2 regions of the Stenotrophomonas genospecies 3 genome follow, and region 1 is predicted to be linked to the other one. Evidence: predicted binding sites of a transcription regulator. Region 1 holds the regulator's gene; the other holds the start of a gene.
What was found. Region 1 encodes FliA, which starts transcription of late flagellar genes. Its sites were predicted from a motif close to TAAAGTTTNNCNNNCNNNGGCCGATAA; they were not measured.
Positions count from the first base shown of each region.

Region 2: the regulator FliA is predicted to act here: its motif matches at 1,007-1,033, upstream of ACX9OT_RS02405 (methyl-accepting chemotaxis protein).

Region 1 covers NZ_JBTMUR010000017.1:46,210-52,141, reverse strand. Annotated here, with positions in the region: gene flhF (flagellar biosynthesis GTPase FlhF) at 1-640, shown strand, start outside; gene ACX9OT_RS19370 (MinD/ParA family ATP-binding protein) at 627-1,514, shown strand; gene ACX9OT_RS19365 (RNA polymerase sigma factor FliA) at 1,511-2,254, shown strand; gene cheY (chemotaxis response regulator CheY) at 2,312-2,704, shown strand; gene ACX9OT_RS19355 (protein phosphatase CheZ) at 2,704-3,309, shown strand; gene ACX9OT_RS19350 (chemotaxis protein CheA) at 3,312-5,144, shown strand; gene ACX9OT_RS19345 (flagellar motor protein) at 5,246-5,932, shown strand, end outside.
Region 2 covers NZ_JBTMUR010000001.1:533,496-539,427, reverse strand. Annotated here, with positions in the region: gene ACX9OT_RS02410 (arylamine N-acetyltransferase family protein) at 20-859, opposite strand; gene ACX9OT_RS02405 (methyl-accepting chemotaxis protein) at 1,062-3,599, shown strand; gene ACX9OT_RS02400 (PepSY domain-containing protein) at 3,678-5,932, opposite strand, start outside.

The DNA.
Region 1 (5,932 bases):
GGAAGAAGGCGGCGTGATCGCCCTGGTCGGCCCGACCGGCGCTGGCAAGACCACCACCATCGCCAAGCTGGCCTCGCGCTTCGCCGAGAAGCACGCGCCGCGTGACGTGGCCCTGGTCACCACCGACACCACCCGCATCGGTGCCCGCGAGCAGCTGTACGGCTACGGCCGCCAGCTCGGCATCGCGGTGCATGAGGCCAACAGCGGCACCGACCTGGACCAGCTGCTGGAACGCTTGAAGGACTACAAGCTGGTGCTGATCGACACCGCCGGCCTGGGCCCGCGCGACCGCGCACTGGCCGCCCAGCTGCAGTGGCTGCGTGCCGCGCGCCAGGTCCGCACCCTGCTGGTGCTGCCGGCCAACACCAGCTTCGGCGACATGGACGAGGTGGTCCGCCGCTTCGGCGCCGCCAACCTGCAGGGTCTGGTACTGAGCAAGCTGGACGAGACCGGCCGCTTCGGCAACGCCCTGTCGGTGGCCGTGGATCATGCCCTGCCGATCACCTGGGTGACCGATGGCCAGGACGTCCCGGAGGACCTGCACCGGGCCAGTGCAGCCAATCTTGTACTTCGCCTTGAAGATTTGCGCCGCGCGGCCGATATGCCCTGCAACCCGGAGTTGAACCATGCCGTCGCGTGAGTACGCCAAGCTGACCAAGACCTTCCCGCTGTCGGCCACCCGCAGCGAGCCGCTCGGCCCTGTGCGCACCATTGCGGTCACTGGCGGCAAGGGCGGCGTGGGCAAGACGAATGTGTCGGCCAACCTGGCCGTGGCGCTGGCTGGCATGGGCAAGCGCACGCTGCTGCTGGACGCCGACCTCGGCCTGGCCAACATCGACGTGATCCTGGGCCTGAACCCCACCTTTACGCTGGCCGACCTGGTCGCCGGCCGCTGCACGCTGGATGACGTCATCGTCGAAGGCCCGAACGGCGTGCTGGTGGTCCCGGCCGCATCCGGCCGCCGCCACATGGCCGAGCTGGCCCCGGCCGAGCACGTTGGCCTGGTCAACGTGTTCTCCGAACTGGAGCGCGAGCTGGACATCATGGTGGTGGACACTGCCGCGGGCATCACCGATGGCGTGCTGACCTTCTGCCAGGCCGCACAGGACACCGTGGTGGTGGTCTGTGACGAGCCGGCCTCGATCACCGACGCCTACGCACTGATCAAGGTGCTGTCGCGCGAGCGTGGCGTGGACCGCATCCAGGTGGTGGCCAACATGGTGCGCGACCCCAACGAGGGCCGCGTGCTGTACGAGAAGCTGACCCGCGTCTGCGAGAAGTTCCTTGCCGATGTCTCGCTGAACTACCTGGGCTGCGTGCCGCAGGACGATTGGCTGCGCCTGTCGGTGCAGCGCCAGCAGCCGGTGGTGAAGGCCTATCCGTCCAGCCCGGCGGCGCTGGCGATCACCGAGATCGCGCGCCGTACCGCGCGCTGGCAGGCGCCGACCGAACCGCGTGGCGGCGTCGAGTTCTTCCTCGAACGCATCCTCAAGCAGCGTGGGGTGACGGCATGAAAGGCGCAGCCCAGTACAGGGAAGTGCAGCGCTCGGCGGCGAACGAAGTCATCGCCCAGCATTCGGACCTGGTGCGGCGCATCGCCCACCACCTGGCCGCGCGCCTGCCGGCCAGCGTCGAGGTCGACGACCTGATCCAGGCCGGCATGATGGGCCTGATCGAAGCCTCGCGCAGCTATGACGCCGACCAGGGTGCTTCTTTTGAGACCTACGCCTCGATCCGCATCCGTGGTTCGATGATCGACGAGATCCGCCGTGGTGACTGGGTCCCGCGCTCGGTGCACCGGCGTGCACGTGATGCCGCCGCCACCATCCGCCGCCTGGAACAGAGCAGTGGCCGTGCCGCCAGCGCCACTGAAGTGGCCGCCGCGATGGAGATGCCGCTGCCCGAGTACCTGCGGCTGATGGAAGACGCTGCACGTGGCCAGGTGCTGAGCCTGGAATCGCGCATCGAGGACCAGGGCGAGCTGGACACCGTCGCCCAGGGCGGGCCGACCCCGCAGCAGGTACTGGAGCGCGGCGAGTTCGGTCGCGAGCTGGGCAAGGCCATCGGCCACCTGCCCGAGCGCGAACAACTGGTGCTCTCGCTGTACTACGAGCAGGAACTGAACCTGAAGGAGATCGGCGCGGTGCTCGGCGTGAGCGAGTCGCGGGTCTGCCAGATCCACGGCCAGGCGGTACTGCGCCTGCGTGGCCGGCTGAAGCTGTTCGAGGCTGCCGACGCAGGCCTCGAAGAATGAACATCCCCGAGGCGGCTGCCCCCGGTCGTCCGGAATGAACAACAAAGGAATTCTGCTTTGAACAAGAACATGCGCATCCTGATCGTCGACGACTTCTCGACCATGCGTCGAATCGTCAAGAACCTGCTGGGCGATCTGGGCTTCACCAATACCGCCGAAGCCGAGGACGGGCATGCCGCGCTGTCGCTGCTGCAGAGCCAGCCGTTCGATTTCGTGGTCACCGACTGGAACATGCCGGTGATGACCGGCATCGAGCTGCTCAAGGCGATCCGTGCCGATGCCAAGCTGAAGACCCTGCCGGTGCTGATGGTCACGGCAGAAGCCAAGCGCGAGCAGATCATCGAAGCCGCCCAGAGCGGTGTGAACGGCTACATCATCAAGCCGTTCACCGCGCAGACGCTGGAAGAGAAGCTCGGCAAGATCTTCGAACGCCTGGCGGCCAGCGCCTGATGGATACCACGGTCGACAAGAACGCCCTCGCCCTGCGCCTGCAGGAGGCCCTGGACGCGCTCGAATCCGGTGACGAGGCCGCCTGGCGGCAGCGCATCGACGGGCTGGTCGCGCTGCGCACGCAGCCGATGATGAGCGGCCTCTCGCGGCTGGCCCGCGAGCTGGGACAGGCGCTGGGCGAACTGCCGACCGTGCCGAGCGAAGCCGGCGAACTGGACGACGCCTGCGCGCGACTGGACCACGTGGTGGCGATGACCGAACAGGCCACGCACCGCACCCTGGACCTGGCCGAGGAATGCCGCAGCCTGACCGAACAGCTGCGCGCTGAAGGCCTGCAGCCGGGCCAGGACGCGCAGCTCGAGCGCATCCGCCACAACCTGACCGAGATCGCCCTGACCCAGAGCTACCAGGACCTGACCGGGCAGATCATCCGTCGCGTGGTCGGCATCGTCCGCCGCGTGCACGAAGGCTTCGGCGCGCTCGGCCTGCCGCCGGAACAGCATCGCACCGACCCGGAACTGGCCGGGCCGGCACTGAAGGGACTGGACCGCCACGCGGTCTCGCAGAACGACGCCGACGACCTGTTGTCGGATCTGGGGCTGTAAGCATGAGCGCGGTATCCGACGACATCACTGCCGATTTCATCATCGAGGCGCAGGAGATCCTGGATCGCCTCGGCGAACAGCTGGTGTCGCTGGAGCAGGCACCGCAGGACAGCGACCAGCTCAACGCGGTGTTCCGCGGCTACCACACGCTCAAGGGCGGCGCCGGCTTCCTCGGCGTCACCGCCATGGTAGAGCTGTGCCATGCCGCTGAAGAGGCGCTGGGCGCCGCACGTGCCGGCCAGGCCGTGCTGCAGGCCCACCACTTCGACGCGGCCCAGCAATCGCTGGACTACCTGCAGTCGATGCTGGACGCGGTTTCCTCCGGCACCGAGCCGGGCTATGCGCCGCCGGACCTGATCGCACAGTTCGACGTGCACGGCGGTGCCGTGGCTGCACCCGCCGCCGCAGCAGCACCCACCGCGGGTGGCAGCGACCTGATCACCGACGACGAATTCGAGGCGCTGCTCGACCAGCTGCATGGTGGCAACGCGCCGACCGCGGTCGCGCCAGCGAAGAAGGCCGACGACGGACTGATCAGCGAAGACGAGTTCGAAGCCCTGCTCGACCAGCTGCACGGTGGCGCCGCACCGGGCACCAAGCCTGCGGCCGTGGTGGCACCGGCACCGATCGCAGCGCCGCGCCCGGTCGCCGCACCGGCACCGGTGGCGAAGCCGGCCGCCAAGCCGCTGGCCGAGGCCGAACATACCGTGCGCGTGGACACCAAGCGCCTGGACGCGATCGTCAACCTGATCGGCGAACTGGTGCTGTCACGCAATCGGCTCAAGACCCTGCGTGCACGCCTGCGCGATGAAGAGCTGGACCGCGCCGTGTCCACGCTGGATATCGCCACCGCCCGCCTGCAGTCGGCAGTGATGCGCACCCGCATGCAGCCGGTGGGCAAGGTGTTCTCGCGCTTCCCCAAGGTTGCCCGCGACGTCGCCCGCTCGCTGAAGAAGGAAGTGGACCTGGAACTGATCGGCGCGGAGACCGAGCTCGACCGCAACCTGGTCGAAGCGCTGGCCGACCCGCTGGTGCACCTGGTCCGCAACGCCATCGACCATGGCGTGGAAATGCCCGACCTGCGCGAGGCACAGGGCAAGCCACGGATGGGCCATGTGCGCCTGTCCGCACAGCAGGAAGGCGACTACGTCAGCATCGAAGTGCAGGACGATGGCGCCGGCATCGACCCGGAAAAGCTGCGTGCCAAGGCGCGCGAGAAGGGCCTGATCGATCCGGAAGCCGCCGCGCGCCTGAGCAGCGAGGAGTGCCTGCACCTGGTGTTCCTGCCCGGCTTCTCGACCAAGCAGCAGGTCACCGACATCTCCGGTCGTGGCGTCGGCATGGACGTGGTGCAGTCACGCATCCGCGAACTGAGCGGCCAGATCCAGATCCAGTCGGAACTGGGCCGTGGCAGCCGCTTCCTGATCCGCGTGCCGCTGACCCTGGCGATCCTGCCGACCCTGCTGGTGCAGGCCGGCGAGGACGTCTATGCGCTGCCGCTGGCCCGCGTGATGGAAGTGCTGCACGCGCCGCGCACCTCGCTGGGCTGGTTCGATGGCCGTGCCGTGCTCGACCGCCGCTCGCACACGCTGCCGCTGGTCGATCTGCGCCAGTGGCTGGATGTGACGCCGGCCGCCTCGCCGCTGCTGACCATCGTGGTGCTGCAGGCTGGCGAAGCGCGCTTCGGGCTGGTCGTGGACCAGGTACGCGGGCGTGAGGAAGTGGTCATCAAGCCGCTGCCGAAAGCGCTGCGCGGCCTGCGCGGTTATGCCGGTGCAACCTTGATCGGCGATGGTCGCATGGCGCTGATCCTGGACGTGGACGGGCTGCGATGAACCCCGCCGGGCCATGCCCGGCGCCCCGAAAACTGTGACTACCGTCTGTACGCGATCTACCGGTGTCTCAAGTCCCATTCATACACGCCGATACCGGAACCATGGATAGACTCAGCCTCATTGGACTCTTTCTCGCCCTGGCCTCGCTGGTCGGCGGCAGCATCCTCAAGGGCGCCGGCCTGGCGTCGTTGTGGTCGCCTGCGGCGTTCGTGATCGTCATCGTCGGCACCGTCGCCGCGATCCTGCTGCACACCTCGCCGGCGGTGTTCAAGCATGCCTTCAAGATCGTGCGCTGGGTCGTGCGCCCGCCGCACAGCGATCGCCGCGAACTGATCCAGCAGATCGTCGAGTGGAGCAACATCGCCCGCCGCCAGGGCCTGCTGGGCCTGGAATCGCAGGTGGAAGCACAGCAGGACCCGTTCCTGCGCAAGGGCCTGCAGCTGCTGGTGGACGGCGTCGAACCCGAATCGATGCGGCACATGCTGGAAATCGAACTGGGCAGCCAGGAACACCAGGACCAGGCCGGTGCCAAGGTCTTCGAAGCGATGGGCATCTATGCACCAACGCTGGGCATCATCGGTGCCGTGCTTGGCCTGATCGCGGTGATGAAGAACCTGGCCGATCCGAGCAAGCTCGGCCACGGCATCGCCGCAGCGTTCACCGCCACCATCTACGGCATCGCCTCGGCCAACCTGCTGTTCCTGCCGGTGGCCGCCAAGCTCAAGAGTGTGATCTCGCACAACACCCGCGACCGCGAAATGGTCATTGAAGGCCTGATCTCGATCGCC
Region 2 (5,932 bases), on a different contig from region 1:
CAGTCGAGCAAGCTCGACTCTACAGCGTCGCGGCGCGTGAGCGCTGCAGCCAGTCGTTGATTGCGGGATCCAGCCGCGGGTCGTCCGGAAGCTGGATGCCGAAGCGCTGCTCCAGCACGTCGCGCACATCACCCACATCATGCAGCGGGCGCTTGTCCGGTGCCTGTCCGGGGCGGTACTCGGTGTAGTTGCCGCTGCCGATGGTGCGGCGCCAGTCCGGCCCGGTCAGCGACGCGCGCAACTGGCCGGGGAAACTGGAATCGGGATGGGTACATACGTACCAGTTGCCCACCACGTTGTCGATCGGCGCCGGCGCCTGCAGATCGAAGCGGTACATCACCCGCCAGCCGTCGCTGGATTCGGCCGACAGCATGAAATCACCGCCGTCTCCCAACCGCTGCAACAGATAGCGTTCGTGCGGGGTGGCCTGCGGCTGCGGGTCATGCAGGCGCAGCGGTACGGTCGGGGTCAGGCTGCCAAAACCGGCATCCACCAGCCAGTCATCGCCGTCCACCTGCACGCGCAGCAGCAGATGGGTACGCGCGGTCAGTTCGCCGTCCTGGGCGGCCAGCAGTACGCGCGCGCTCAATGGCTGGGCATCGAAGCCCAAGGCCTGCAGCAGCGCCAGCAACCCACCATTGAGCTCGAAGCAGTAGCCACCGCGGCACTCGTCAAGCAGCTTGCGCTGCACGCTGTCCAGGTCGATCGGCACCGCATCGCGCAGCAGGCAGCTGAGGGTTTCGAAGGGCAGCAGTGCGTTGTGGCGCTGCTGCAGCAGGGTCAGGCCGGCCAGGGTCCGTGGTGGCGGCGCATCCAGCTGCAGGCGCTGCAGGTAGCGGGGGACATCGAGCCTCGTCATGGGGGCACCGGGCGGGGAAGGGAGGTCCACTGTGCTCCCCCAACCGGGGTTGAGGTCAAGCACGGCGGCCGTGTCATGCCCCCGTCGCCTGCACCCGGTACAAAGACCGCGTCCGCCAGTGACGGGGGACGCAGACGAAAAAAGGCCTAAAGTTGACCTGAATCCGGCCGATACAGGTGCGTCCTTCCGCCTGGAGTCTGTCATGTCGGCCGTTGTCCCCCACCTCCGGTCCCTGCGCACGCGTCTTGCCACGTTGCGCTCGGCGTCCCCCGGCCTGCTGCTGTGGCTGCAACCACACCGGCTCAGCGTGGCCAACAAGCTCAAGGCGACCCTGTGGGTCTGTGGCCTGGGGCTGGTGGCGATCGCCGCTGTCTACGCCTGGACTGGCCATGCCAACGCCCTGGCCGCGCGCAGCCAGGCCAGCTACCAGCGCGGCAGCGATCTGGCTGCCAGCCTGTCCACGCGGGTGGCCGAAGCGCGCCGCCTGCAGACCCAGTATGCACGCAGTTTCGATGATGCTGACCGCAGCCAGTTGCTGGCAGCACAGAAGGCCCTGCAGGCTGACCTGCAGGCGCTTCGCGCGATGCCGATGGACGCCGGCCGACGCAAGGCGCTGCAGGTGCTGACCGAATCGGCCGACGCGTTCTCGCAGGGTGTCGCCGCCCTGTTTGAACGGGTCGACGAGATGGGCCGCGGTGAGGCCGGCCTCGCTGCACAGCTGCAGCAGGCCGCCGAAACCCTGCAGGCACAGGTGGATGCGCTGCAGCGGCCGTCGCTGGCGCTGTCCCTGCAGAAGATGCGAAGGCAGGAGGCCCTGCTGCTGCTCGACGGTGATTCCACCCACGCCGACCGCGCCAGCGAGGAAAAGCTGCCGTTCGACCTCGCGCTGGCGGGCCTGCCCGCGGATGCGCAGGACGCCCTGCGCAGCGGGATGGAGGGCTATCAAGGCGCCCTGCTGGGGTATACCGCGGCCCGCGTCGGCCTGGATGTGGAAGCGCAGTCGCTGCTGGATACCGCCGCGGGCGTAGCGCCGGCGCTGGCCGCTTTCCAGCAGGCGCAGGTGGCAGCGCTGGCCAAGGCGCAGGCGCGCCAGCAGGTCGCCGCGCGCACGATGAGCGTGCTGTTCGCACTGACCCTGCTGCTGGTGGCCGGCGTGCTGATCACCAGCCTGGTGCTGGCGCTGCGTGCGGTGCGCCAGCCGATCCAGGACACCCTGCGTTTCGCCAGCGACATCGCCGACGACCGCCTCGACACCACCCTGCGCGTCTACAACGCCAACGATGAGATCGGCCAGCTTGCCCAGCGCCTGGTCGACATGCAGCAGCGCCTGCGCGCGCGCATCGAAACCGAGCGTGCCGTGGCGCGCGGCAACACCCGCGTGCGCCAGGCGCTGGACAGTGCGCAGACCGGGCTGATGGTGGTCGATGCCGAGGGCCTGGTGGCGTACGCCAATCCGGCGCTGCTGGAGCAGCTGGAACGTCAGGGCGATGAGCTGGTGGGGAGCGATGCGGTACGCCTGCATCCGGCGCTGGCCAGCCTGGCTGGCGTGCGACAACGCGAAGAACGCGAGATCGGCCATTGCGGTGTGCGCTATCAGCTGGTCGCCAATCCCATTGTCGACGAGGGGCATTTCCTCGGCGTGGCGGTGGAATGGCGCAGTCGCGCGCTGGAAACCCTGCTGGAAACCGAAGTGGCAGCCCTGGTCGACGCGGCCGCGCACGGTGACCTGCACGGTCGCATCGCGCTGGAGGGGAAGCAGGGCTTTGTGCGCACGTTGTCGACCAGCATCAATCGCCTGTTGACCACCTTCGAGACCAATCTTGGCGATCTGCAGGCGCTTCTGGCCGCGCTGGCCCGCGGTGACCTCAGCGTGCGCATGGAAGGTGAACTGCAGGGCGTGTTCGCGCGCATGCGCGATGATGCCAACGCCACCGTCGCGCAACTGGGCCGCATCGTCACCCGCATCCAGCAGGCCACGTCCAGCCTCGATACCGGTGTCGGCGAGATCGTTGCCGGTCACCATGATCTGTCGCAGCGTACCGAGCAGCAGGCGGTCAATCTGGAAGAGACGGCAGCGTCGATGCACGAGCTGACCGACACTGTTGGCCGCAATGCCGATGCCGCGGGCCGTGCGGATGCGCTGGTCAAGGGCGCGGCGGCAGTGGCCCAGCGCGGAGGCGAGGCGGTCGGCCAGGTGGTGGCCACCATGCATGGCATCAGCGAAGCCTCACGGCGGATCGGTGACATCACCCAGCTGATTGATGGCATCGCCTTCCAGACCAACATCCTCGCGCTCAACGCGGCGGTGGAAGCGGCGCGCGCTGGAGAGCAGGGCCGCAGCTTCGCCGTCGTGGCTGCCGAAGTGCGCCTGCTGGCTCAGCGCAGCGCGGAGGCGGCCAAGCAGATCAAGGGATTGATCGAGGATTCGGTGGCGCGTGTGGGCCAGGGCAACCAGCAGGCCGAACAGGCCGGCACCACGATGGGCGAGATTGTCGGCAGCGTGCAGCAGCTGGCGGATCTGCTGGCCGGGATCCGCAGCGCGTCGCAGGACCAGCATGCCGGCATCGCCCAGGTGAACCAGACCATCGTGCAGATGGAGGCCAGTACACAGCGCAACGCCAGTCTGGTGGAAGAGGCGGGGGCCTCGACCGCGCAGATGCAGGCGCAGGTGCATGCCCTGGCAGAAGCCGTGGGCGCGTTCCGTCTGCAGTCGATGCCACAGGCGCGCGCTGCGGCCTGATCCCGCTCCGGTAGTGCCGGCCGCTGGCCGGCACCGTCGATGATCCTGCCGGCCAGCGGTCGGCACTACCCTTGTGGCTCAGTACACGTCGCGCCGGTAGCGCCCGGTCTCCAGCAGCGTTTCCACAACCTCATCGCCCAGCGCAGCGCGCAGCACCTGGTCCACGCCTTCGGCCATGCCCTGCAGCGAGCCGCAGACATGAATCACCGCACCACGCTGCATCCATTCGCGCAGCGCATCGGTGGCGGCATGCAGGCAATCCTGCACGTAACCACCTTCGCCATCGCGCGAGAACGCCAGGTCCACCCGCGCGAGATGGCCATCGGCCTGCCACGCTTCGATCTCGTCGGCGAACAGGAAGTCGTGCGCGCGCTGGCGCTCACCGAACAGCAGCCAGTGCCCGTGCTCGCCTGTGTGGGCAGCTTCGCGCAACAGGCTGCGCAGACCCGCGATGCCGGTGCCATTGCCGACCAGCACCATCGGGGCGCCACTGACACGATGGAATCCAGGATTGCGGTGCACACGGGCCACGATGCTGGCACCGACCGGGGCATGCAGCGCCAGCCAGCCCGAGCCCAGCCCGGCTCGACCCGACAGGTCATGCACCAGGCGCACCACCAGTTCCACCACTTCATCACTCGTGGAGGAGGCGATGGAGTATTCGCGTCCGGGCAGCGTTGGCAATCCGGACAGCCACAGGCAGGCATCCTGCACCGCCAGCGCGGCGTCGGCCTCGGGCAGCTCGCGTTCACTGGCCAGCGCCAGCAGGGTGCGTGGGTGGCCGTCCACCAGCAGCGGCTGCAGCGGATCCAACCCCTGTGCCTTCAACACGGCGTTGGCGTGCCGTGCGTTGTGCCGGGGCGCGATATGCAGGATGTCGCCCGCCTGCCACTGCACGTCGGCCGGTGGCGCAAGACGGATGCGCCAGATGGCACCACCGATGCTGCCCGGATTGAGCCGGTCGCGGCCGAGCAGCCGCCACTCATGCATCTGCGTGGCCGCCGGCAGCACGCTGTCATCGGTGACGATGCCGGTCAGCGCGCCCAGCTGCAGCTGCCATTGGCGCAAGGCCGCTACCGAGGCGGCATCGACTTCGACGCGGTCGAACAACGGGCGCGCGCCGTTGCCGAGCAGCCAGCCATCAACCTGGCGACCGAAGCCGCAGTAGTGCGGGTACTGTCGGTCACCCAGCGCCAGCAGTCCAAACTGCAGGCCTGACAGGTCGAGTGTCTGTGCCGTCAGCCGTCGTGCAGCGCCTCGCGCCGCATCCGGTGGCTCGCCGTCGCCGAAGGTGCTCAGTACCCACAGCACCTGCGCGGTGCGTGCCAGCTGCGCGGCATCAACGCGGGCCAGTGGCAGCACCTGCACCGCATGACCGGACGCCTGCAGCTGCGCGGCGGCGCGCCATGCCAGTTGTTCTCCCAGTCCACTCTGGCTGGCATGCACCACCAGCCACGGCGTACCACCGCCATCGGCAGGCGTTGCTGGCAGCGACTGGCGCAGGTCACGCGCGGCGCGCTGGCTGCGGCGGCGGTCCAGGTAGAGCATCCAGCCGGTGATGAAGAACAGGCTCATGCCCAGGCTGCTGAGCATCACCACGACACGCCCGGGCACGCCGAAGTAACTGCCCGAGTGCAGCGCGAACACGCTGGTGGCCAGCTGCGCGCCGGCGCCCTGGCGCGCATAGGGGCGGGCATCGAGCGTGGCCCCCGTGCCTGGGTCCAGCTGCAGCAGATCATGCGCGCGGTCATGCTGGCCGCCGCGCTGCGACGGATCACCGGCCATCACCCGCACGTTCAGTGCCTGCCCCGGCTTCTCCGGCAGGCGCAGGTCGATGTAGCCGGTGCGCACGCCGGGCAGTGCGTACAGCGTGGCTTCGATGCGTTCCAGGTTCAGGGCGGCGTCGGTGGCGACCTTGTGCTTGGCGGCCGGTGCGACGCCCAGCAGGGTGTTGGCGGTACTGCGATACCAGTCGAACGACCACCACAGGCCGGTCAGCGCACTCATCAGGTAGATCAACAGCACCCAGGTGCCGACCACCGAGTGCAGGCTCCACAGGAAGCCACGGCCGCTGCGTTTCCATTCCACCGCCAGCCAGCTGCGCCAGTGCCACCAGCGCCGCGGCCAGCGCAGGTAGAGCCCGGACAGGGTGAAGAACAGCAGCGCGATGGCACAACTGCCGGTGATCCATTTGCCGCGCTCGCCGGCGGCGAGGTGGCGGTGCAGGTCCTCGACGAAATCGAAGAACGCCTGCCCGCGCAGGGCACTGAAGCGCTCACCGCTGTACGGGTCGAAGTACACCCAGTGTTCCTTGCCGCCGGCAAAGCGCGCCA